DNA from 3 places in the Bacillus sp. WC2507 genome. Region 3 is predicted to be linked to each of the others. Evidence: riboswitches for the same ligand, from Rfam matches in the RefSeq annotation. Region 3 holds a riboswitch; each other region holds the start of a gene.
The links. A riboswitch is a leader RNA that binds a small molecule or an ion and turns the genes downstream of it on or off. The one in region 3 is predicted to bind S-adenosylmethionine.

Region 1 (7,977 bases), 1.3 Mb from region 3:
ATTAAAAATAGAATCGTCACTCGAAAAAAGTAGCATTAACATGTAAACGTTAATGCTACTTTTTTTATATTTTAAGTTCGTCAGCCAGTGTTTCTAATTGAATTCGATCTTGTATGTAATAGATTCTTCCATCCTTTTTTAAATAATTTTGCTGGCAAAACTGGTTTAACACATATAAAAGATGACGGTAGCTGACATTTAAGTATTCTGAAGCCTCGGTATGTTTTTCGGTATAACTGTTACTTTGTTCTGTTAATAGAATAAAGGCTGCTAACCGGTTTTCGAACGGATAACTATTGTTTTTGGCGTAACTTTCTGTTCGGGTAATTGTTTTTTCGCCGATAAATTTGCATAGTTTCTGTAGAAAGATAGCATCTTGCAATAAAAGATGCTGGCAATCTTTAAGAGGAAGCGCTAAGCATATACAATCTTCAATTACTTCTACCGTTTTCGTAACGGATTCTACGCCAATTAGCCCTAATTCTCCAATGAACGAAGGTGCTTGAATAAAGTTAATTAAGGAGACCCTTCCGTTTTTGTGACTCATATATATTTTTGCCTTCCCGGAAATTAAGTAATAAAGATAAGGAACATCAACCCCTTCAGTACATATCTTTTCTTTCTTTTGAAAGGAATGTAGTTCAGCATACGGTAAGACATCAAAAGAAAAAAGAGTGTGGAAGTTGTAATTTTGTATGGAATGAGAGATTTCTTTGCTATTTTTGCTGACTTTCATATTTTCACCTCATGTTTAGTATGAGATATCTCCTATTATTTTTACAAGAAAGAATGATACGATTTATGTAAATTTGTTTTTGTAGAAAAGAGAGTGTGAGGGGCCTATGAAAAAATATAAAACACTATTATTTGATGTAGATGATACATTGTTAGATTTTCAGAAGGCAGAGAAAATGGCGTTACGTATGCTTTTTGAAGAGAAAGGGATTCCTCTAACTAGCGAGGTTGAAGTGCAGTATAAAACAATTAATAAAAGTCTTTGGGATGCTTTTGAAGAAGGTAAAATGAACCGTGATGAAGTTGTAAATACACGGTTTTCGATTTTGTTTAAAGAATACGGGGAAGAAGTAGATGGGATATTATTCGAAAATAATTATCGCAGTTACTTAGAAGAAGGGAATCAACTTATACAAGGCGCGTTTGAATTTATAAGTCAAATTCAAAGTGAGTACGATTTATATATAGTGACAAATGGTATTTCTAAGACGCAAGATAAACGTTTACGTAATGCAGGATTACATACCTTGTTTCAAGATGTTTTCGTTTCCGAAGATACAGGATTCCAAAAGCCGATGAAAGAGTATTTTGATTATGTTTTTGAACGAATTCCTAATTTTGCTCCTGAAGAAGGGCTCATTATTGGGGATTCGTTAAGCGCTGATATTAAAGGTGGATATGTAGCGGGAATTGACACTTGTTGGTTTAATCCAGAAAAGAAATCAAATAATAGCGAGATTGTGCCAACATATGAAGTACAAAATTTTGAAGAGTTATATGCAATATTGAAGCAGCGTGTGTAATGAAAATAGGCAGTGGAACTTTTGTCCCTACTGCCTATTTGTATTAGCTTGTAGTTTCGTTGTTTTTAGGAAGTGGAAATGCATTACCAATCGCTGCCGCTCCAAGCATCGGGAATAGTAAGTTGAGCGGGAAAAACATGAGCAATAGTAATGTTATAGCAATTGGTTTTCTTAATGCATAGCTTGAAATTGCTGTTGTTACGATGGCTACCGAAGCGATTGGATCTATAGGGATAATGGAAGCTATAGCATATCCGATACTAGATCCAGCAAATATAATCGGGAAAATATGCCCGCCACGCCAACCTGTATTTAAACAAACAGCAGTAATACATAATTTTAAAATCCCTGAAAGAAGTAGTACCCAGAAGGATAAATGGCTCCATTCAACGACTAAATCTTTTAATTGATGTTCTCCGGAGAATAACGTGTACGGGAGAAAAGTTCCTGTAATTCCTAATAAAATACCACCGATAATTCCAAGTGATAGTTTATATTCTTTTAAGGGATGGATTAATTTCTCTAATGTGAATTCTAATTTGAAATAAAAGAATCCAACTATAGCACCAATACTAGCAAGTGGTAGAAAGGCAATCCATTCATTAAGAGATAGGGAACCCTCCCCAAAATCAACGATAAAGGATCCACGATTATCGAATTTACTAAGTAATAAATAAACGGAAAAACCAGCGAAAGTGGTAGCTAAATATACAATTGCTTTTTTTCCTTTAGAAAATTCGTTAATTTGCTCACCCTCATTTTCATTTGGAGCTAAATAACCGAATAATGGCGCGTTAAAAATTACACTTAAAGTAGCACCGATTCCAACCTCTGTTAGTTCATTCATTCCTTTTAAGGCGAATGTAAAGCGATCGCCTACCCATGTACAAAGTCCACCGATAATTCCAACAAGTGCTGCTTCGGGACCTAAGCTAGCTCCAAATATTAAAACGATAATCGCAGTTAAAGTAGCTTTATGTACAAAACGGTATTCAATTCTACCTGTTTTTTTATATTCACCCATTACTTCCGGCATAAGACGTGGATATGTGCCGAAGTATTTTTGGGTTAAACCAACGAGAATCCCACCGATAGTTGTTACACAAATAGTGTAATAAGGGGGAGAAGAGAAAATAGTAGGTAAGTATCCCCAAATAAAGTGAATGCCGATATTTATTGTAACTAAAAATAACCAGACTGTTGCTCCTACTATAGAGCCTAAAAGAATGCCGTATAGGACGAGCATATAGTGCATGTCTTTTGTATTTGTCATGTGATACCTCCGTTATGTAAGTTTTAATGTCGAAAGGATTAAATATACTACTGCGAAATGAGATGAATATGTATAGTATCTTTTTGAGAGGTTGGCTTATTCAATATATTGAGGTCTCGTGAGAATTTGGAATGTATACAGTTAAACTACGTATTTAATTCTATATATTAATCGGGGGTTTTAAAAGGTCTTTTTCAAATGAATATGGAATATATTTCTTTTGTTATGCATGTAAACTTATTTGTAATTAATTTTGAACATTCAGAAAAACCAATTGACATTAGGAAATTATTGCTATAAAATCAACGGTAATTGCATAGTCTTATCAAGAAAAGGTGGAGGGACAGGCCCGATGAAACCTTGGCAACAGCCGTATAACGGAATTGTGCCAAATCCTGCAGGTAATAATCCTGAAAGATAAGAAAGAGCCTTTAGAGCGTGTTTTCAAACTGCTCCTTTCTTGTTTTCAGGAAAGGAGCAGTTTTTTTATTTTGTATAAAAGAAAGGAGAATGAGAGATGGGAGAATCATGGGGAAAAGGAACAATTTGTGTGCAAGGTGGCTATACACCAAAGAATGGTGAACCGCGTGTTTTACCGCTTTATCAAAGTACAACGTATAAATACGATACTTCGGATGATTTAGCGGCGCTATTTAATTTAGAGGCAGAAGGATATATCTACACGCGTATTGGAAATCCTACTTTAGCTGCATTTGAGCAAAAGTTAGCGGATTTAGAGGGTGGTGTAGGAGCTGTTGCAACGGCTTCTGGGCAGGCTGCTATTATGCTTGCCGTTTTAAATATTTGTAGTAGCGGAGACCACTTGCTTTGTTCTTCAACAGTTTATGGCGGAACGTTTAATTTATTTGGAGTGAGTTTGCGTAAGCTTGGTATTGATGTTACGTTCTTTAATCCGAATTTAACTGCTGATGAAATTGTGGCCCTTGCTAATGATAAGACGAAACTTGTTTATGCAGAATCGTTAGGAAATCCAGCGATGAATGTTCTAAATTTCAAAGAATTTTCAGATGCAGCGAAAGAGTTGGAAGTACCTTTTATCGTGGATAATACATTAGCAACTCCTTATTTATGCCAAGCATTTGAACATGGAGCAAATATTATCGTTCATTCTACGACGAAATATATTGATGGTCATGCAAGTTCTTTAGGTGGCATTGTTATTGACGGAGGGAACTTCGATTGGACAAATGGGAAATATCCTGAACTTGTTGAACCGGATCCAAGTTATCACGGCGTAAGTTACGTTCAAAATTTTGGTGCAGCAGCTTATATTGTGAAGGCACGTGTTCAATTATTAAGAGACTACGGAAACTGTATGAGCCCATTCAATGCGTATATTAGCAATATCGGCTTAGAAACGCTGCATTTAAGAATGGAGCGTCATAGTGAAAATGCTCTCGCAGTTGCTAAGTGGCTTGCTAACCATGAACGTATTGAATGGGTGAATTATCCGGGATTAGATAGTAATGAAAATTACTCGTTAGCACAAACGTATTTGAAGAAAGGTGCTAGTGGTGTTTTAACATTCGGCATTAAAGGGGGATTAGAAGCAGCGAAAGAATTTATCGCAAATGTAAAACTAGCAACTCTCGTAACGCATGTAGCTGATGCGCGAACTTGCGTCATACATCCTGCTAGCACAACGCATAGACAATTAAGTGCTGAGGATCAGCGTTTAGCTGGCGTCACATCAGATTTAATTCGTTTATCGGTCGGTATAGAAGATGTTTCTGATATTATTGCAGATTTAGAAGCAGCGCTAGTCGGAGGCAAAGAACATGCCGATCATAATTGATAAAGATTTACCAGCTCGCAAAGTGTTGCAGAAGGAAAATATTTTTGTAATGACGAAGGAGCGAGCAGAAACACAAGATATCCGGGCATTGAAAATTGCTATATTAAATTTAATGCCTACAAAGCAAGAAACAGAGGCGCAATTACTTCGTTTAATTGGCAACACACCGTTGCAATTAGATGTTCATTTGCTTCATATGGAATCGCATTTGTCCCGTAATGTAGCACAGGAACATTTAACGAGTTTCTATAAAACATTTCGTGATATTGAGAATGAGAAATTTGATGGACTTATTATTACGGGAGCACCAGTTGAAACTCTTTCTTTTGAAGAAGTAGATTATTGGGAAGAGCTTAAACGTATTATGGAGTATTCAAAAGAGAATGTAACATCTACGCTTCATATTTGCTGGGGGGCACAGGCTGGTTTATATCATCATTACGGCGTTCCAAAGTATCCTCTTAAGGAAAAAATGTTCGGTGTATTTGAACATGAAGTCCGTGAGCAACATGTGAAATTGTTACAAGGGTTTGATGAATTGTTTTTCGCCCCGCATTCTCGTCATACAGAAGTACGAGAGAGTGATATTAGAGAGGTGAAAGAATTAACATTATTAGCAAACTCTGAGGAAGCGGGTGTGCACCTTGTTATTGGGCAAGAAGGAAGACAAGTGTTTGCGCTCGGGCATAGTGAATATAGTTGTGATACGTTAAAGCAAGAATATGAACGGGACCGCCAAAAAGGGTTAAATATTGATGTGCCGAAAAATTATTTTAAGCATAATAATCCAAATGAGAAACCACTTGTAAGGTGGAGGAGCCATGGGAATCTATTATTCTCTAATTGGCTGAATTATTACGTGTATCAAGAAACCCCTTATGTACTATAAAAAGATTGTGTAACACGTGGTAACGTTTTCTTTGTAAAGATCAGCTTATATTTTTCCGAATGTTCAAAAAACATTGTTTTTCAGATTTTTTACTCATATAATTTCATCTAAACACAATTTTTGAGGGGTGGACAGTATTATGAAAGAAATTCAAGTTGGTTTATTAGGTCTTGGGACAGTTGGTAGTGGTGTAGTTCGTATCATTACAGATCATCAAGAGCGACTTATACACCAAGTAGGTTGTCCTGTAAAAGTAACGAAAGTACTAGTACAAAATATTGAAAAAGAGAGAGAGGTAGAGGTACCTTCTACTCTATTAACACAAGATGCAAATGAAATTTTAGATAATCCAAATATTGACGTTGTCATTGAAGTGATGGGTGGCATTGATGATGCAAAAGTATATATTTTGCAAGCTTTACAAAGTGGGAAGCATGTTGTGACTGCCAATAAAGATTTAATGGCGTTACATGGTGCGGAACTCTTAGCGGTAGCAAAAGATAATAAAGCTGATTTGTTTTATGAAGCAAGTGTAGCTGGAGGGATTCCGATTTTACGAAGTATCGTAGAAGGACTTTCTTCCGATCTTATTACGAAAGTAATGGGAATTGTAAATGGAACGACAAATTTTATTTTGACGAAAATGTCAGATGAAGGGAGAGCATATAACGACGTGTTAAAAGAAGCTCAGCAACTTGGATTTGCAGAAGCAGATCCAACATCAGATGTGGAAGGTTTAGATGCGGCAAGAAAAATGACAATTTTGGCTACCCTTGGTTTCTCTACAAATGTAGAGCTTGGAGATGTGAAGGTAAAAGGGATTACTTCTATTACAGAGGAAGATATTGAATACAGTAAGAGTTTAGGATACACGATTAAATTAATCGGTCTTGCGAAGCGGGATGGTGAAAAATTAGAGGTTACAGTTGAACCGACGCTACTTCCAAATACACATCCTCTTGCGGCCGTGCAAAATGAATATAACGCTGTATATGTGTACGGTGAAGCGGTCGGGGAAACGATGTTTTATGGACCAGGTGCAGGAAGTTTACCAACAGCAACAGCTGTTGTTTCAGATTTAGTAGCTGTAATGCAAAATATTCGATTAGGTGTAAACGGAAATAGTGCGGTATCCCCGCAGTATAAAAAGGTATTAAAAGAGCCAGACGAAATTGTTGTGAAGAAGTTTTTAAGACTTCATGTAAAAGATGAAATTGGTGTATTTGCAAAAATTACTTCATTGTTCTCTGAGCGTGGTGTTAGTTTTGAAAAGATAATTCAAATGCCGCTTGAAGAGAAAGGAAAAGCTGAAATTGTAATTGTAACGCATCGTGCGTCTCTTGCTGATTACGAGTACATTCTACATACATTGCAAGGGTATGAAGAAATAGATTGTTTGAAAGCAAACTATCGAATTGAAGGGGATGCTAAGTAGTATCTCCTCTAATAAAAAACCTATTAAGCAGCTTGCTTAATAGGTTTTTTTCTATTTAAAATCTGCGTGCCAATTTGAATAAATGCTTGGATAATCCAGCCTGTTGTAAAGGATAAGATGATTGTTCCAAAATAGATAGGTCCATCCAATAAAAAGCTTAATGTTAAAAATAAAAACGCTAATGAAATTTCTGTTCTTCTAAACGTCCACTTCTTTTTCTCAGCAACGGTTAAAACGAAAGCTTCTTGAGGCGCCGCGCAAAGGTTTGTAGAGACGTAAAGACCGATTCCAGCTCCAACAAATAGATTTCCACAAATAAGTGTTATATATTTTGGAAGAGAGCGGATAGCGTCCATAATAGTTGTAATGGAACCAATCCAATCAACAAAAAGCGAAATAAGAACCATCGTCACAATTGTACCAATTGTTATTTGTTTTTTATTCCAAAAGAGTACGATAAGTGTAAATGCAAAATTAATCATGAAAATCCAAAAACCGATACTTATCCCAAAATTTTGATATAGTGCAATAAAGAAGGAATCATAAGGGCTAAGTCCAAAGGAAGTAATTGTCGTCATCATATTAATACCGATGGCGAGAATAAGTAGACCACCAATGAAAAATATATATTCTAATTTGAATCGAAGCATAGTTGTATATCCTTTCAAAATGTATTTGCTAGGAAAGGATATATTGTGGAAAGCTTACCAGGTCAAGGGAGAATTTTTGCGAGAAGGGGAAAATGAGATGACGAATATAAGAAAGATTGCTGAACTTGCTGGGGTATCTGTTTCAACTGTTTCACGTGTACTGAATAATCATCCATATGTGAATGAACAGAAACGAAAAGAAATTTTAGCAATTATAGAAGAATTAAATTATACGCAAAATGTGAATGCAATTCATTTAGTGAAAGGAAAAACGAATGTCATTGGCGTTTTATTACCGCACGTAAATGATCAATATTATAGCGCTATTATCGAGGGAATATCAAAGGAAACAGCAAAAAATAATTATAATATGATG
Region 2 (7,977 bases), 1.6 Mb from region 3:
CATTTCAGACAAAGTAAAGATTGGTGAAACAGCAGCAGCGACTTCTCATGAACCAATCCACTATCCTTTAGGTATTATAAAGGAATCTAAGCATAAGAAAGAGGCGACTTCATTTTATGAGTATTTGCAGTCAAAAGATGCACAATCTATCTTTAAGAAATATGGATTTACAGTCCTATCATAATTGCCATGAGCTTTGATGTTATTTTGTCACCAATCTTTCTATCTTTACGAGTAGCTGCATGTGCCACCATTATCGTTACAATTTTAGGAACGATTATCGGACGAGCACTAGCACGCTCCTCATGGAGATATAAAGTAATATTAGAAACTATTTTCTTATTACCAATGGTACTTCCGCCAACTGTAATCGGCTTTTTTCTCATTATCATTTTTGGAAATAACAGTCCCATTGGAACGTGGATAGAATCAATATTTCAGCAGTCTATTATGTTCACATCTACTGCTGCTATCATTGCTTCTACAGTTGTTGCATTTCCGCTTATGTACCAATCAGCAAAAACAGGATTTTCTATCGCGAATGTACAAATTGAAGAAAGTGCTCGTGACCTTGGTGCAAGTGAATATCAAGTTTTTCTACACGTCACACTTCCGCTTGCATTTCCTGCCTTACTAAGCGGAATGATTTTGAGCTTTGTTCGTGCGCTCGGTGAGTTTGGTGCTACACTCATGTTTGCTGGGAACATTCCTGGTAAAACACAGACGATCCCAACTGCAATTTACATGGCAATTGATGCAAGTAATATGCAACTCGCCTGGACACTAGTAGTTATCACTATTAGTATGTCCCTCCTATTTTTGCTATGTATTCAGCTTATTAATAAAAGAATCACTAACTCTTAAAGCAGCTTTTTTTGAAGCTGCTTTTTTTATTTCTTAGGAAATAAAATATACCATCGGGAAATAACTGAATTTTACCTTTTATTTAAATATACATTTTATTTGAATTCACTTTCTAAAATAGGCAATTTCCTGTTATTATATGGAGGTGTTTCAAAAAATGAAGAAATGAAAACGCATTTATATCGTAAGTTCTTCATCCTGTTTTAGCGATCGGTAATCTTCTACTCTATTAGTGGGGCATTACCGATCGTTAGAACGATATGTAATTATATTGGTATAGAAAACCGAAGGGAGTCTTGTAATGGACATTTTATTAGCGCTTCTTCCTGCAATTGCATGGGGAAACATCTTATTAGTAAGCGTAAAAATGGGCGGTGGTGCATATAGCCAAACGGTAGGTATGACAATCGGTGCTCTATTCTTCGCAACAATTATGTATGTATTTACTCAACCGGCTTTAACAATGACAATCTTGATTGTTGGTTTTATTTCAGGTTTATTCTGGGCTTTAGGACAAGTAAACCAATTAAAAACAGTTGAAAAGTTAGGTGTTTCTACTACTGTAACGATTTCTACTGGTATGCAACTTGTTGCAACTTCTATCTTTGGGGTTATCGCTTTCCGTGAGTGGACTACTACTACTACAATCATTATGGGAACGATTGCAATCCTATTAATCGTAGTTGGTGTTGTATTCACATCACTAGATGACAAAGAAAATGCTCAGCCACCAGGACAATTGAAAAAAGGACTTCTTACTTTAATTGTTTCTACTTTCGGCTACCTTGTATATGTAATTATCATTCGTTGGTATAATATCGATGGTTGGTCTGCTATTTTACCACAAGCAGTTGGTATGTTTGTTGGTGCGGTTGTACTGACATCTAAACATAAGCCATTTAACAAATATGCAATCCGTAATGCTTTATCTGGTTTACTATGGGGAACAGGAAACTTATTCTTACTTCTTTCATTACCACGTGTTGGAGTGGCAACAAGCTTCCCATTATCTCAAACTGGAATCGTTATCTCAACATTCGGTGCGATTGTCTTCTTAGGTGAAAAGAAAACAAAACGTCAATTGATCTTTATTGCACTAGGTAGTGTTTTAATTATCGGCGGCGCTGTATTACTTGGTATGACAAAAGCATAAACTTATAGTCTATTAATCCCTGAAGCAATTATGCTTCAGGGATTTTTTATTACAACTATTTTTTAAATATAATAATATTTATAACCTTATTTGCATTAACCCTCCTCCCTCCATTTTCATCCTTTTCACGATAAGTCTTTTCTTTTTACAAAATTCTCTTAAAAATGGTATCGTTTTTTATAACATATCTCCACTAGAAAGGAATAAAGGATATGCTAACTAAACATCGAATTTTATTTATTGGTGCTGGTCGTATGGCAGAAGCTATATTTTCCGGATTACTTAAAACAAGCAAAGAATACATCGAAGAAATTATCGTTTCTAACCGTAGCAACGTAGAAAAGCTAGAACAATTAAAAGGGTGCTATAATGTGTCTATTACAACAGATTGGAAGCAGCATGTTACATCTGTTAATACGATTGTTTTAGCAATGCCGCCTTCTGCACATGAAGAATTATTAGCAGAGTTATCTCCGTTACTATCAAATCAACTTGTCGTAACGGTAGCTGCTGGCATTGGCCCATCTTATTTAGAAGCTAGACTACCTAAGGACACGCCTGTTGCTTGGATTATGCCAAATACAGCTGCTGAAATTGGGAAGTCAATCTCCTTATATACAATGGGACAATCAGTAACCGAGATGCATCAAGAAACCCTGCAACTGCTTTTAAGAGGCATTGGTACTTCGCAACTTTGCACTGAAGAGGAAGTTCATCAGCTTACTGCAGTTACTGGAAGTGCACCAGCTTTCCTTTATTACTTTGCTGAAAGCTTGATTGAAGCAACAAAAAGTTATGGAGTCGATGAAGCAACCGCAAAACACCTTGTCATTCAAATGATTTCTGGCTCTGCTTCTATGCTTGAACAAACGCAAAATCCGGCTAACCTCCGCGAACAAGTAACAACGCCAGGTGGTTCCACAGCTGAAGGTCTCAAAACTTTATATGAGTATAATTTTTCAGAGGCAATTCAAAAAGCAGTAGAAGCAACAAACAAAAAAGCTAGGGGGAAATAATATGAGTTTAACAAGTTTAAAAGACTATACAACATTACATAACGGTGTAAAAATGCCTTGGTTCGGTTTAGGTGTTTTTAAAGTAGAAGATGGTTCAGAAGTAATTGATTCTGTAAAAGCAGCAATTAAAAATGGCTACCGCAGCATCGACACTGCAGCAATCTATCAAAATGAAGAAGGCGTTGGACAAGCGATTCGTGAATCAGGTGTTTCACGTGAAGAATTATTTATTACATCAAAAGTATGGAATAGCGATCAAGGATATGAAACAACACTCCAAGCATTTGAAACTACATTAGAAAAATTAGGTCTAGAATATTTAGATTTATATTTAGTACATTGGCCTGTAAAAGGGAAATATACTGAATCATGGAAAGCATTAGAAAAGCTTTATAAAGATGGCCGTGTTCGCGCTATCGGTGTGAGTAATTTCCACATTCACCACTTACAAGACGTATTTGAAATTGCTGAAATTAAGCCAATGGTCAACCAAGTGGAATACCACCCACGTTTAGCACAAGAAGAATTACATGCTTTCTGTAAAGAACATAACATTCAGCTTGAAGCTTGGTCGCCATTAATGCAAGGACAGCTACTGGATAACCCAACATTACAAGACATTGCTACAAAATATAATAAATCAACTGCACAAATTATTTTACGCTGGGATCTACAAAACGAAGTTGTAACAATCCCTAAATCTATTAAAGAACATCGCATTATTGAAAATGCAAATATATTCGATTTTGAATTAAGTGCTGATGACATGAAAGCAATTCAAGCTCTAAATGAAGATCGTCGCGTTGGTCCAGATCCAGATAACTTTAACTTCTAGTAGAAAAACCACTGCCATATGCAGTGGTTTTTACGTTAAATAAAACTGAAAATTTAAACTATATTCCATCCGGTTGACACTTCATTATCCAAGGTGTAAGATTTTGAATTATCAAAGAAACACAAAAATTAATAAAATTTATTCGTTTACTCATTGTATCAAGAGAGGTGGAGGGACTGGCCCTTTGAAACCTCGGCAGCAGGTTCATTTTGAATACTGTGCCACTTCCTGCAAGCTTTGTGCTTGAAAGATAGAATGAGGGACTTCGTTTATATACGGGTGCATAACTTGTACGTAAAAATCCCTCTTTCTCAATACGAAAAGAGGGATTTTTTATTTTTCATTTCCCTCATCATCATCCAAACTTAATTATTTAGGAGGAAAATCAAATGAAAAAGAAGTTTGTACCCGGTATCGCATCAGTTGTAGGAGTAAGTATTTTATTAACTGGTTGCGGTAGTTATAAAAACGAAGCAAGCGGAGCAAATGCAAAAGGCGAGGCACCTAGTAAACAGGTTTTAAACTTATCTTCACCTACTGAAATACGAACAATGGATACAGCTCGTGCTACAGATACTGATTCTGGTCAAGTGATGAGAAACGTATTTGAAGGCTTGTATAATCTTGGTGAAGGTAACAAACCTGTCCCTGGTGTTGCAAAATCTCATGAAGTAAGTGGCGATAAAACGAAATACACATTCCATTTACGAGATTCAAAATGGTCAAACGGTACGCCTGTTACCGCGAAAGATTTCGTCTTCGCTTGGCAAAGAGCTGTCGATCCAGCAACAGCCTCTGAATATGCATTTTTATTCTTTGATATTAAAAACGCAACAAAAATTAACAACAAAGAACTTCCAGCCGACCAACTTGGTGTAAAAGCAATTGATGACCATACGTTTGAGGTAGAATTAGAGCGTCCTGTTCCGTATTTTATTAGCTTAACAGCGTTCCCAACATTTCTACCAATTAACGAGGAATTCTTTAAAGCACAAGGTGATAAGTACGCTTTAGAAGATAATGCAATCTTGTACAATGGAGCTTTTACACTAAGCGATTGGAAGCATGAACAAAGCTTTAAATTCAAGAAAAACCCTAGCTATTGGGATAAAGATACTGTCAAACTAGAAGAAATCAATTTTAACGTCGTAAAAGAAAAATCTACAGAAGTAAATTTATTCGAATCTAAACAATTAGACCGTATAAAACTAACATCTGACTTCGTTGATAAATATAAAAAAGATGCCAACTTTAAAGAACGCCCGAACGTAGGGGTCCAGTTTTTACGTATGAATCAACAAAACAAAGTACTTCAAAATGTTTCTGCACGCCAAGCAATCGATCAAACAATTGATCGAAAATCCTTTGTAAATACGTTATTAAATGATGGCTCTACACCAACCTTTAGTCTCGTGCCGAAAAACTTTACAAAGGGGCCTGACGGAACAGACTTCCGTACTGCAAACGGGGATTTAACAAAAATCAATACAAAATCTGCACAAGAATTGTGGAAGAAGGCAAAACAAGAGCTTGGTTCTGAAAAGATCACATTAGAATTATTAACAAGTGATGGTGACCTTGAGAAGAAAACTGGCGAGTTCTTAAAAGGGCAACTAGAAAAGAATTTAGACGGATTAACAGTAAATGTAAAACCACAACCGCGTAAACAACAAGTTTCACTTTTATTAAAAGGTGACTACGAAATCGGAATTGACGGCTGGAGCCCTGATTTTGCGGATCCAATTACATTCCTTGAACTATTTACAACGAATAACCCTTACAACTTAGATCATTACTCTAATAAGGAGTTCGATGAAACAATAGCAAAAGTGAAAACAACTTTAGCTGGTGATGAAAAAGCTCGCTGGGAAGCATTACTGGCATCCGAGAAAATATTATTTAAAGACTCTGTTATCGCTCCTCTTTACCAAAAAGGTGAATCTTATTTAGAACGTTCTTATGTGAAAGGAATTGTGCAAGTAGACTTTGCAGGTCAATTAAACTTCAAATGGGCACAAATTGAAAAATAAAAGGCAACCTGAATTGAAGTTTTTCTACCCATACCAATTGTTTTATTGGAAAAATGTATCAAAAGCGGATTTCTCATTAGGAGAAAATCCGCTTTTTCAATATATTATTTTTAAAAAATAATACTCCATTTTTTATTATTGACATATAGTTCTTTCCAGTGTTAATATTCTAAATAATCAAAGAAACTAAATATTTAACCATCAAAATATAATGTCTTCTACGTTGAAACATATAACGATAGATTATAGTTCAACATGTATATACATATAGAACACCTGATGACCTACATGCACATTTTTATAATAGGTTTTCTCTTCTTCTATAGTTACACTTCAAGACATGGACATTATGACGTTACAAACAACACATTTAGGGAGGAACGAACAATGAAGAAAAAAGTTGTACCTGTTGTTGCATCTGTTTTAGGGGCAAGTCTATTACTAACTGCTTGCGGGGGAAATAAAGATAATGCAAGCGGAGCGAAAGCAAATGATAAAGCACCTGATAAACAGGCCATTAACTTATCATTCGCTTCAGAAATTCCAACAATGGATGTTGCAAAAGCAACGGATGGTGAATCCATGAACGTAATGCGAAATGTTTTTGAAGGTTTATATGCAATGGGAGAAGATAATAAACCGATTCCGGGTGTTGCTGAGTCGGTTGACGTTAGTCCCGATAAAACAAAATATACATTCCACCTGCGTGATTCAAAATGGTCAAACGGTACTCCTGTTACAGCAAAAGATTTCGTCTTCGCTTGGCAACGTGCCGTAAATCCTGATACCGCAGCTGAATATGCATTCTTATTCTTCGATATAAAGAATGCGAAACAAATAAACCAAAAACAATTACCGGTTGATCAATTAGGTATTAAAGCTCTTGATGACAAAACTTTAGAAGTACAACTAGATCGTCCTGTTCCCTACTTCTTAAACTTAACGACATTCTCAACATTCTTACCAATTAATGAAGAGTACTTAAAATCTCAAGGTGATAAATACGGTTTAGAAACAAATCATTTAATTTACAACGGTGCTTTCACATTAGATAACTGGAAACATGAACAAAGCTTCCAATTGAAAAAGAATCCTAACTATTGGGATGCTAAAACGGTAAAATTAGAAGAAATCAACTTCAATGTCGTTAAGGATAAATCTACAGAAGTTAACTTATATGATTCAGGACAAATTGATCGTGTTGCTTTGACTGCGGAGTTTGTTGATAAATATAAGAGCGATCCAAACTTCAAAGAACGAGCTGAAGTTGGCATTCAATTTTTACGACTCAATCAAAAAAATGAAACATTAAAAAATCAACATGCACGCCTTGCTATTAACGGCGCAATGAATAAAAAGGCATACGTAGAAACAATTTTAAATAACGGCGCTGTTCCAGCTGAAGGAATGGTTCCTGCGAAATTCGCAAAGAGTCCAGAAGGCAATGACTTCCGTAAAGAAAATGGAAATCTAGTCAAAGATGATGTGAAAACAGCGAAAGAAAACTGGAAAAAAGCGAAGCAAGAACTTGGTACTGACAAAGTAACAATCGAACTATTAACTAGTGATAATGCTTTAGCTAAAAAGACTGGTGAATATTTAAAAGGTGAACTAGAAAAGAACTTAGATGGCTTAACAGTGAATTTAAAACCACAACCACGTAAACAACAGTTAAAACTACTATTAAGTGGTGATTATGAAATCGGAATCGATGGCTGGGGCCCTGACTTCGCTGATCCAATTACATTCTTAGATTTATTTACAACAGATAGTGCTTACAACTTCGATAAATACTCTAATAAAGAGTATGATGAGCTAATTCATAAAGTAAAAACAGATTTAGCCGGTGATGAAAAAGCACGCTGGGAAGCAATGAAGCAAGCTGAAAAAATCCTATTACAAGACGGTGCTGTCGCTCCTTTATACCAACAAGGTCGTTCTTACTTACAACGCGGATTTATTAAAGGACTTGTAACAACTGACTTCGGCGGTGAGTTTAACTACAAGTGGACAGAAGTTGCAAAATAATAAAGTAAAAAAGGTATCCCAAGAAGGATACCTTTTTATTTTATGCTTCTT
Region 3 (7,977 bases):
TCCATCCCTATCTGCAATTTCAGAAAGTCTTGTTAAATCATATCCTGTTGTCCATAGTTCTGGTAAGACGATAACATCTGGTCTTTCCTTCATCGCTTCGCTTATTTTACTTTTAGCGTTCTCAATATTTTTTTCTACATCTCCAAAGACAATATCCATTTGAATACATGCGACTTTCATTTTGTCAGCCCCATTCATAATTTTTTCTTTACAAAATACTGGAAAGATTATATCATTTGTCACTAGAATTGTAACAACTTTCAAAAGAGGTGGAAAGTATGAAATTATTTCAACCTTCTGAGATAGTAACATCATTGCCAACACAATTTTTCGCTTCACTTGTTGCAAAAGTTAACAAAGTCGTTGCAGCTGGTCACGATGTTATTAATCTAGGTCAAGGTAATCCAGATCAACCAACACCGCAGCATATCGTAAAAGCTTTACAAAATGCTGCTGAAAAGACCGTTCATCATAAATATCCGCCATTTCGCGGACACGAAAGCTTAAAAGAAGCCGTGGCAACATTCTATCAACGTGAATATGATGTAGTAGTAAATCCAAAAACAGAAGTTGCTATTTTGTTTGGCGGAAAGGCTGGATTAGTAGAGTTACCAGTTTGTTTTACAAACCCTGGTGATACTATTCTTGTTCCAGATCCAGGCTATCCAGATTATTTATCAGGAGTTGCTTTAGCAAAAGCACAATTTGAAACAATGCCGCTTATTGCAGAAAATAATTTTTTACCAGATTATACAAAAATTGATAACTCTATTGCCGAGCGTGCGAAATTAATGTTTTTAAACTATCCAAATAATCCTACCGGTGCTACTGCATCAAAAGATTTCTTTGATGAGACCATTCATTTTGCAAATAAACATAATATATTAGTTGTTCACGATTTTGCTTACGGTGCTATTGGGTTTGATGGTCAAAAGCCCGTTAGTTTCTTACAAGCAGACGGTGCCAAAGATACAGGAATTGAAATTTACACTTTATCGAAAACTTTCAATATGGCTGGATGGCGTATTGCTTTTGCCGTAGGGAATGAAAGTGTCATTGAAACAATTAACTTATTACAAGATCATATGTATGTTAGTATTTTTGGTGCAGTTCAAGATGCTGCCCGTGAAGCACTTTTAAGTTCACAATCTTGCGTCGTAGATCTTGTAAATAGTTACGAATCTCGCAGAAATGCTCTTATTTCAGCTTGTCACTCAATTGGTTGGAATGTAGACATTCCAACAGGATCATTCTTTGCATGGCTTCCTGTACCAGAAGGATATACATCTGAGCAATTCTCTGATATTTTACTAGAAAAAGCACACGTTGCAGTTGCTCCTGGTGTTGGATTTGGTGAGCACGGCGAAGGCTATGTCCGCGTTGGTCTCTTGCATACAGAAGATAGATTACGAGAAGCCATTAATCGAATTGATAAATTAAATTTTTTCAAAAAATAATTGACAACATGAAAAATATCTGACAAAATTCAGTTATCTTAAAAATTTAAACATTTCTAAATACTTCTTATCAAGAGCAGGTGGAGGGACGAGCCCGACGAAGCCCGGCAACCGATCTACATAATTGTAGACACGGTGCTAATTCTCGCAGCATTACGCTGACAGATAAGGAGCTGGTTGTAAAAAAACCTCTCCTTAGCTGAGAGGTTTTTTTATTTAACTAGGAGGGTATAACAATGAGCGGAATTATAGCGACGTATTTAATCCATGATGATTCACATAACTTAGAAAAAAAGGCCGAGCAAATTGCACTCGGTTTAACAATTGGCTCTTGGACTCATTTGCCACACTTATTGCAAGAGCAACTAAAACAGCATAAAGGTAACGTCATCCATGTTGAGGAATTAGCTGAACAAGAACATACCAATTCGTATTTACGTAAAAAAGTAAAACGCGGGATTATTAAAATCGAATATCCGTTATTAAACTTCAGTCCAGACTTACCAGCAATTTTAACAACTACATTCGGAAAACTATCACTTGATGGCGAAGTGAAATTAATTGACTTAACTTTTTCAGACGAGTTAAAAAAACATTTTCCTGGTCCAAAGTTCGGCATAGATGGTATTCGAAACCTTTTACAAGTGCATGATCGTCCCCTTTTAATGAGTATTTTTAAAGGAATGATTGGACGAAATATTGGGTATTTAAAAACGCAATTACGCGATCAAGCAATTGGTGGTGTAGATATAGTAAAAGATGATGAAATATTATTTGAGAATACATTAACACCTCTTACGAAACGCATTGTATCTGGAAAAGAAGTTTTACGATCCGTATATGAAACATACGGACATAAAACGTTATATACCGTAAATTTAACAGGACGAACTTTTGATTTAAAAGAAAATGCGAAACGCGCAGTGCAAGCTGGGGCTGATATTCTATTATTTAACGTATTTGCTTACGGACTAGATGTACTACAATCACTTGCAGAAGATGATGAAATCCCAGTCCCTATTATGGCACACCCTGCTGTAAGTGGTGCTTACTCAGCATCAAAGTTATATGGAATTTCATCTCCATTATTACTCGGAAAGCTATTACGTTATGCTGGCGCTGACTTTTCATTATTCCCATCTCCATACGGAAGTGTTGCGTTAGAAAAAGAGGAAGTTCTTGCTATCTCAAAACATTTAACTGAAGACGATGCATTTTTCAAGAAGAGTTTTTCTGTTCCGTCTGCTGGTATTCACCCTGGTTTCGTTCCCTTTATTCTACGAGATTTCGGTAAAGATGTTGTTATTAATGCTGGCGGAGGAATACACGGACATCCAAATGGAGCACAGGGCGGCGGTAAAGCTTTCCGTACTGCAATTGATGCTACTTTGCAAAATAAACCACTCCATGAAGTAAATGACATAAATTTGCATAGTGCACTACAAATATGGGGAAATCCTTCTCATGGGGTGAAATTATGAGTATTCAAGTATTTTGTGATTTCGATGGAACGATTACAAATAATGATAACATTATGTCCATTATGGAAAAATTCGCACCACCAGAAGCCGAAGAAGTAAAGAATAGAATTTTATCACAAGAGCTGTCTATTCAAGAAGGTGTTTCTCAATTATTTCAATTAATACCTACTAATCTGCACGATGATATGATTCAGTTTTTAATAGAAACTGCTGAAATCCGTAGTGGTTTTCATGAATTTATACAATTTGTAAATGAAAAGAATATTTCTTTTTACGTTATATCAGGTGGAATGGATTTCTTCGTCTATCCACTCTTACAAGGACTCATTCCAAAAGAGCGAATTTACTGTAATGAAACAGATTTTTCAAGTGAATACATTACCGTTAAGTGGCCTCATCCTTGTGATCATCATTGTCAAAATCATTGCGGATTATGTAAATCATCACTAATCCGTAAATTAAGTGATACGAATGACTTCCATATTGTGATTGGAGATTCAATTACTGATTTACAAGCTGCGAAACAAGCGGATAAAGTGTTCGCTCGTGATTTCCTTATTAAAAAGTGTGAAGAAAATCATATTTCTTATACACCTTTTGAAACATTTCACGATGTTCAAGCTGCATTAAAACATTTGTTGGAGGTGAAATTATGAAACAACTGTTTCGTCAATGGTATGACTTAAGCGAGATAAAAAAAGAATTAACAACACGAAATTGGTTTCCAGCAACGAGTGGTAATATTTCTATAAAGGTTAGTCATGAACCACTTACTTTTCTCATTACAGCAAGTGGTAAAGATAAAACAAAAACTACTCCAGATGATTTTCTATTAGTAGATTATCTAGGGGTTCCCGTATTAGAGACTGAATTACGTCCTTCAGCAGAAACAATCTTGCATACACATATTTATAACAATACGAATGCCGGGTGCGTACTTCATGTTCATACAACTGATAACAATGTCATCACAAATTTATATGGTGATGTAGTCACCCTTCAAAATCAAGAAATTATTAAAGCTCTCGATATTTGGGAAGAAGATGCAACAATTCACATTCCTATTATTGAAAACCATGCCCATATCCCAACGCTTGGAGAAAACTTCCGAAAGCATATACAAGGTGACTCGGGAGCAGTATTAATCCGTAACCATGGTATTACCGTATGGGGACGAGATAGCTTTGATGCAAAGAAAAGATTAGAGGCTTACGAGTTTTTATTCCAATTTCATATAAAACTATTATCAATTCAAGGAGGCGTTTCTAATGGCGCAAATTCGTATTCATGAAATAAATACTCGCATTGAAAATGAGGTGGAAGTATCTAAATTTCTACAAGAGGAAGGCGTTTTATATGAGAAATGGAACATCTCTAAGCTTCCTACTCATTTAAATGAAAATTATTCGTTAACAGATGAAAACAAGGCTGAAATATTAGCTGTGTTTTCAAAAGAAATCGCTGATGTTTCAGCGCGCCGAGGTTATAAAGCACATGATGTCATTTCACTTTCTGATAGCACACCTAACCTTGATGAATTGTTAATTAATTTCCAAAAAGAACACCATCATACTGATGATGAAGTTCGCTTTATTGTTAGTGGGCATGGCATCTTTGCTATTGAAGGAAAAGATGGGAAGTTCTTTGACGTTGAACTTGAGCCAGGCGATCTCATATCTGTTCCTGAAAATGCAAGACATTATTTTACCTTGCAAGATGATCGCCAAGTTGTAGCTATTCGTATTTTTGTTACAACTGAAGGCTGGGTTCCAATCTATTAAGGTAGTTAGTTGAATAAAAGGACTTGGACCCCCTTTTCCAACCTTTTATTCACTCTACATATATACATCCTCCTATGGAACAGGCTTATTTCAAAAATGAAATAAGCCTGATTTTTTATTTTTCTCAAACGTATGAATCCATCCGTTCAAAAACAATCTTCTCCTTCTAGTTTTCAAGTGTATTTCTTAATACTTTTTGAACATTTATTGAACTTTTTTTGAATTTTTTCTGAAAATTCTGTTTTGTATATGATATACTACAATTAACTAAAAAGGAAAAGAATATCGCAAACAGAGGGGGATAATCATGAGTTTACTTATCGCACTTATACTGGGGGTTACGTGTGGAGCACTTCCTGTTATTCTAGGAGCTATTATGGAAGAGTTAGAAGTTGGTGTTTTAGGTTTTGTCGCATCTTGTGTAAGCGCTTTATTTTTTGGTTTGTTCGGTGCTATTCCTGTTTCAATTCTGTGTGCATTTTATATAGTACGCCATGCTCGTACAAAACAATTTGGTCCTAATCACATCGCGCAAGTTATTCCATTCCCAATTGAACGGTGCCGCCGGGCTTCTAGCTTATAATTATAAAAATTAAATATACCTAAATAAATAAAAGCCCTCAAATGAGGACTTTTATTTATTTTCTTCTAGAAATTGAAACAATTCTTGTAAATGTAGGACATCTTCATTATAGCTAACAGATACGTGACATATACCGTCAATCTCTGCTTGCATATAAAGATCAACTCCATCACGATCATATTTCAATGCCAAATAAAATTCCATTTCTTCTAGCATCTTTTTTGAAGTTCGAATGACGTAATGCCCTTTCTCATCTCGTCCATATTCGAATTTCGGTTCAAAATCATATTTTTGTTTAAAAGCTTCTTTTTGTTTTTCACTAATTTGTATACAAGTTGCTCGTTGTACAGCATCAATCATCTCATCAAATTTTTGAAGATCCATCTCAATTACCCCCTTATGTACTTTTTGTATAACACTTGTGTTCCGCTATTCTCTTCCCCATCTTTCATTAACTCTTCATACAATTCCTTCGCCAAACTTAAACCTGGTACTGGTAATTGCAATTTTTCAGCCTCATCTAAAGCAATCTTCATATCTTTCATAAAATGCTTTACATAAAACCCTGGTTCAAAATCTCCCTTCAACATTCGAGGAGCTAAATTACTCAATGACCAGCTACCTGCTGCCCCCGTTGAAATACTCTCTAATACTTTATCTGGGTCTAGTCCAGCTTTTTTTGCATAAGCAACAGCTTCACATACTCCAATCATATTAGAAGCAATCGCAATTTGATTGCACATTTTTGTATGTTGTCCACTTCCAGCTGGTCCTTGCAACTGAATATTTGTTCCTAGTTTTTCAAATAACGGTAAACATTTTTCATATATTTCTTTCTCGCCACCAACCATAATTGCGAGTCTTGCTTCTTTCGCACCAACGTCTCCTCCAGATACAGGCGCATCTAACGTATATACATTCTTACTTTTACCTGTTTCATTAATACGTTTTGCCAATGTTGGTGTAGATGTCGTGAAGTCAATTGCTATCGTGCCTTCATTTGCATTCTCCAAAATTCCATCTATCCCAAAGTACACTTCTTCTACATCATGTGGATATCCAACCATAGTCATTACAACATCAACTTGCTTCACTAACTCTTTCGGTGTATCACACCAATTCGCACCATCTTGTACTAAAGAATCTGTCTTCGTTTTCGTTCTATTATATACATATACTTTATGACCGTCTTGCATTAAATGACGCACCATACTTTTTCCCATTACACCAATACCGATGAAACCTATTGATACATTTTTACGTTCCATTTTCTCATCCCCTTTGTTCTAATAAATCACTTACCGTCTTTCGGAACTCTTTATTAAATTCATCATCCATACTATTTTTCACATTTGAAAATAAAATAACAAAAGTTCCTTTTTCTTTATTAAAATTATTGAAAGTGTTCCAACCAGATAGTACACCATGATTATGAAAATAATCCGGATATATATAAAAACTAAATGCATATTCTCGTTCTGCTGAAGGTGAAAACATCGCTTGTATACTTTGTTCAGAAAGAAGTTTCCCATTTATAATCGCTTCGTCTAACTTCTTCATATCGCCAACTGTCGTATACATCTCACCGCATCCGTATAACCAATCCATTAACAATTTTTGTGCAGGTTCAAGTACATTCTCTTTCTTTACATATCCTTTAGTAAAATGCTGATCTCCCTGAGCCATATTTCCCATACCAGATTCATGCATTTCTGCTTTAGCAAATATATTTTCTTTTATGTAATCTCCTAAAGGTTTTTTTGATATACTTTCTATAATATAAGCAAGCACCATATAATTATAATCTGTATATCTCCAACCTGATCCTGGTGGAAATTCTAATTTTTGACTTCCAATCCAATTTACTAAATTTTTACGGGAAGCCGCATTCACTTTACCTTTTCCACTTTCTGGTAAACCTGATGTGTGTGTTAACAAATGATATAAGGTGATATTTTTATCTACTGGAAAAGAGGGAATATATTTATTTACATTGTCTTGAATATTTAGCTTCCCTTGTTCCTGTAGCTGTAAAATAGATGTGGCCACGACTGTTTTCGTAATAGAACCGATACGATATTTTGTTTGAGGCGTGTTCTCTATCTTATTTCGAACGTCAGCATATCCATAGCCTTTATTCAATACAACATGCTCTTTATCTGTTACTAAAACTGTTCCATTAAATTGCTTTCCTATTAAATATTGATCTAATTTTTGAGATATACTAGCATAATCAATTTGTTGTTCTTCTTTTTCGTCTATATTCTCTTGTACTTCTGATTCAATAGTAGGATTCACTTTAGTTGTTAATACAGTGCTTTCCTTTATATTGGGATTATAGAGAAAATAGTATACTCCACCACAAAATACAGCAGACAGCGAAGCCATCGTCATTATTTTTTTTATCATGTTGTTCCTCCATAATTCCTTCGTTCAAAATCCCCCCCACACTCTATTATCAAACAATAAAAAAAAATCGCAACAATTTGTTGCGAAAAATCACTTTTTTTCTTTTCTATATACACACACTTGATTTTTCCCATTTTTTTTTGCTTCATATAATGCAATATCCGCTCGTTGCATTAATTCTTCTCTTGTAATCCCTTGTTCATATAACGCGACTCCAAAACTCGCTGTTAATTTCGAAATTCCTGAGAATTGCTTTGTTTCAATGA

Region 1: another riboswitch for S-adenosylmethionine. It lies ahead of ACUN28_RS02050 (bifunctional O-acetylhomoserine aminocarboxypropyltransferase/cysteine synthase); the one in region 3 lies ahead of mtnW (2,3-diketo-5-methylthiopentyl-1-phosphate enolase).
Region 2: another riboswitch for S-adenosylmethionine. It lies ahead of ACUN28_RS00520 (peptide ABC transporter substrate-binding protein); the one in region 3 lies ahead of mtnW (2,3-diketo-5-methylthiopentyl-1-phosphate enolase).

Annotation. Positions count from the first base shown of each region.
Region 1 is NZ_JBQXPN010000001.1:369,797-377,773, forward strand. It holds gene ACUN28_RS02030 (FMN-dependent NADH-azoreductase) at 1-1, shown strand, start outside; gene ACUN28_RS02035 (transcriptional regulator YeiL) at 65-736, opposite strand; gene ACUN28_RS02040 (YjjG family noncanonical pyrimidine nucleotidase) at 843-1,538, shown strand; gene ACUN28_RS02045 (chloride channel protein) at 1,582-2,811, opposite strand; SAM riboswitch class I at 3,131-3,235, shown strand; gene ACUN28_RS02050 (bifunctional O-acetylhomoserine aminocarboxypropyltransferase/cysteine synthase) at 3,329-4,627, shown strand; gene metA (homoserine O-acetyltransferase MetA) at 4,611-5,516, shown strand; gene ACUN28_RS02060 (homoserine dehydrogenase) at 5,656-6,951, shown strand; gene ACUN28_RS02065 (YczE/YyaS/YitT family protein) at 6,975-7,601, opposite strand; gene ACUN28_RS02070 (LacI family DNA-binding transcriptional regulator) at 7,699-7,977, shown strand, end outside.
Region 2 is NZ_JBQXPN010000001.1:84,092-92,068, forward strand. It holds gene modA (molybdate ABC transporter substrate-binding protein) at 1-184, shown strand, start outside; gene modB (molybdate ABC transporter permease subunit) at 190-864, shown strand; gene ACUN28_RS00505 (GRP family sugar transporter) at 1,166-2,017, shown strand; gene proC (pyrroline-5-carboxylate reductase) at 2,230-3,033, shown strand; gene ACUN28_RS00515 (aldo/keto reductase) at 3,035-3,868, shown strand; SAM riboswitch class I at 4,021-4,125, shown strand; gene ACUN28_RS00520 (peptide ABC transporter substrate-binding protein) at 4,258-5,898, shown strand; gene ACUN28_RS00525 (peptide ABC transporter substrate-binding protein) at 6,286-7,926, shown strand; gene ACUN28_RS00530 (hypothetical protein) at 7,967-7,977, opposite strand, start outside.
Region 3 is NZ_JBQXPN010000001.1:1,653,466-1,661,442, reverse strand. It holds gene ACUN28_RS08985 (carbon-nitrogen family hydrolase) at 1-264, opposite strand, end outside; gene ACUN28_RS08980 (pyridoxal phosphate-dependent aminotransferase) at 279-1,457, shown strand; SAM riboswitch class I at 1,522-1,629, shown strand; gene mtnW (2,3-diketo-5-methylthiopentyl-1-phosphate enolase) at 1,694-2,938, shown strand; gene mtnX (2-hydroxy-3-keto-5-methylthiopentenyl-1-phosphate phosphatase) at 2,935-3,594, shown strand; gene ACUN28_RS08965 (methylthioribulose 1-phosphate dehydratase) at 3,591-4,229, shown strand; gene ACUN28_RS08960 (1,2-dihydroxy-3-keto-5-methylthiopentene dioxygenase) at 4,207-4,719, shown strand; gene ACUN28_RS08955 (hypothetical protein) at 5,027-5,302, shown strand; gene ACUN28_RS08950 (DUF3909 family protein) at 5,354-5,686, opposite strand; gene ACUN28_RS08945 (NAD(P)-dependent oxidoreductase) at 5,692-6,570, opposite strand; gene ACUN28_RS08940 (serine hydrolase domain-containing protein) at 6,575-7,711, opposite strand; gene ACUN28_RS08935 (GGDEF domain-containing protein) at 7,802-7,977, opposite strand, start outside.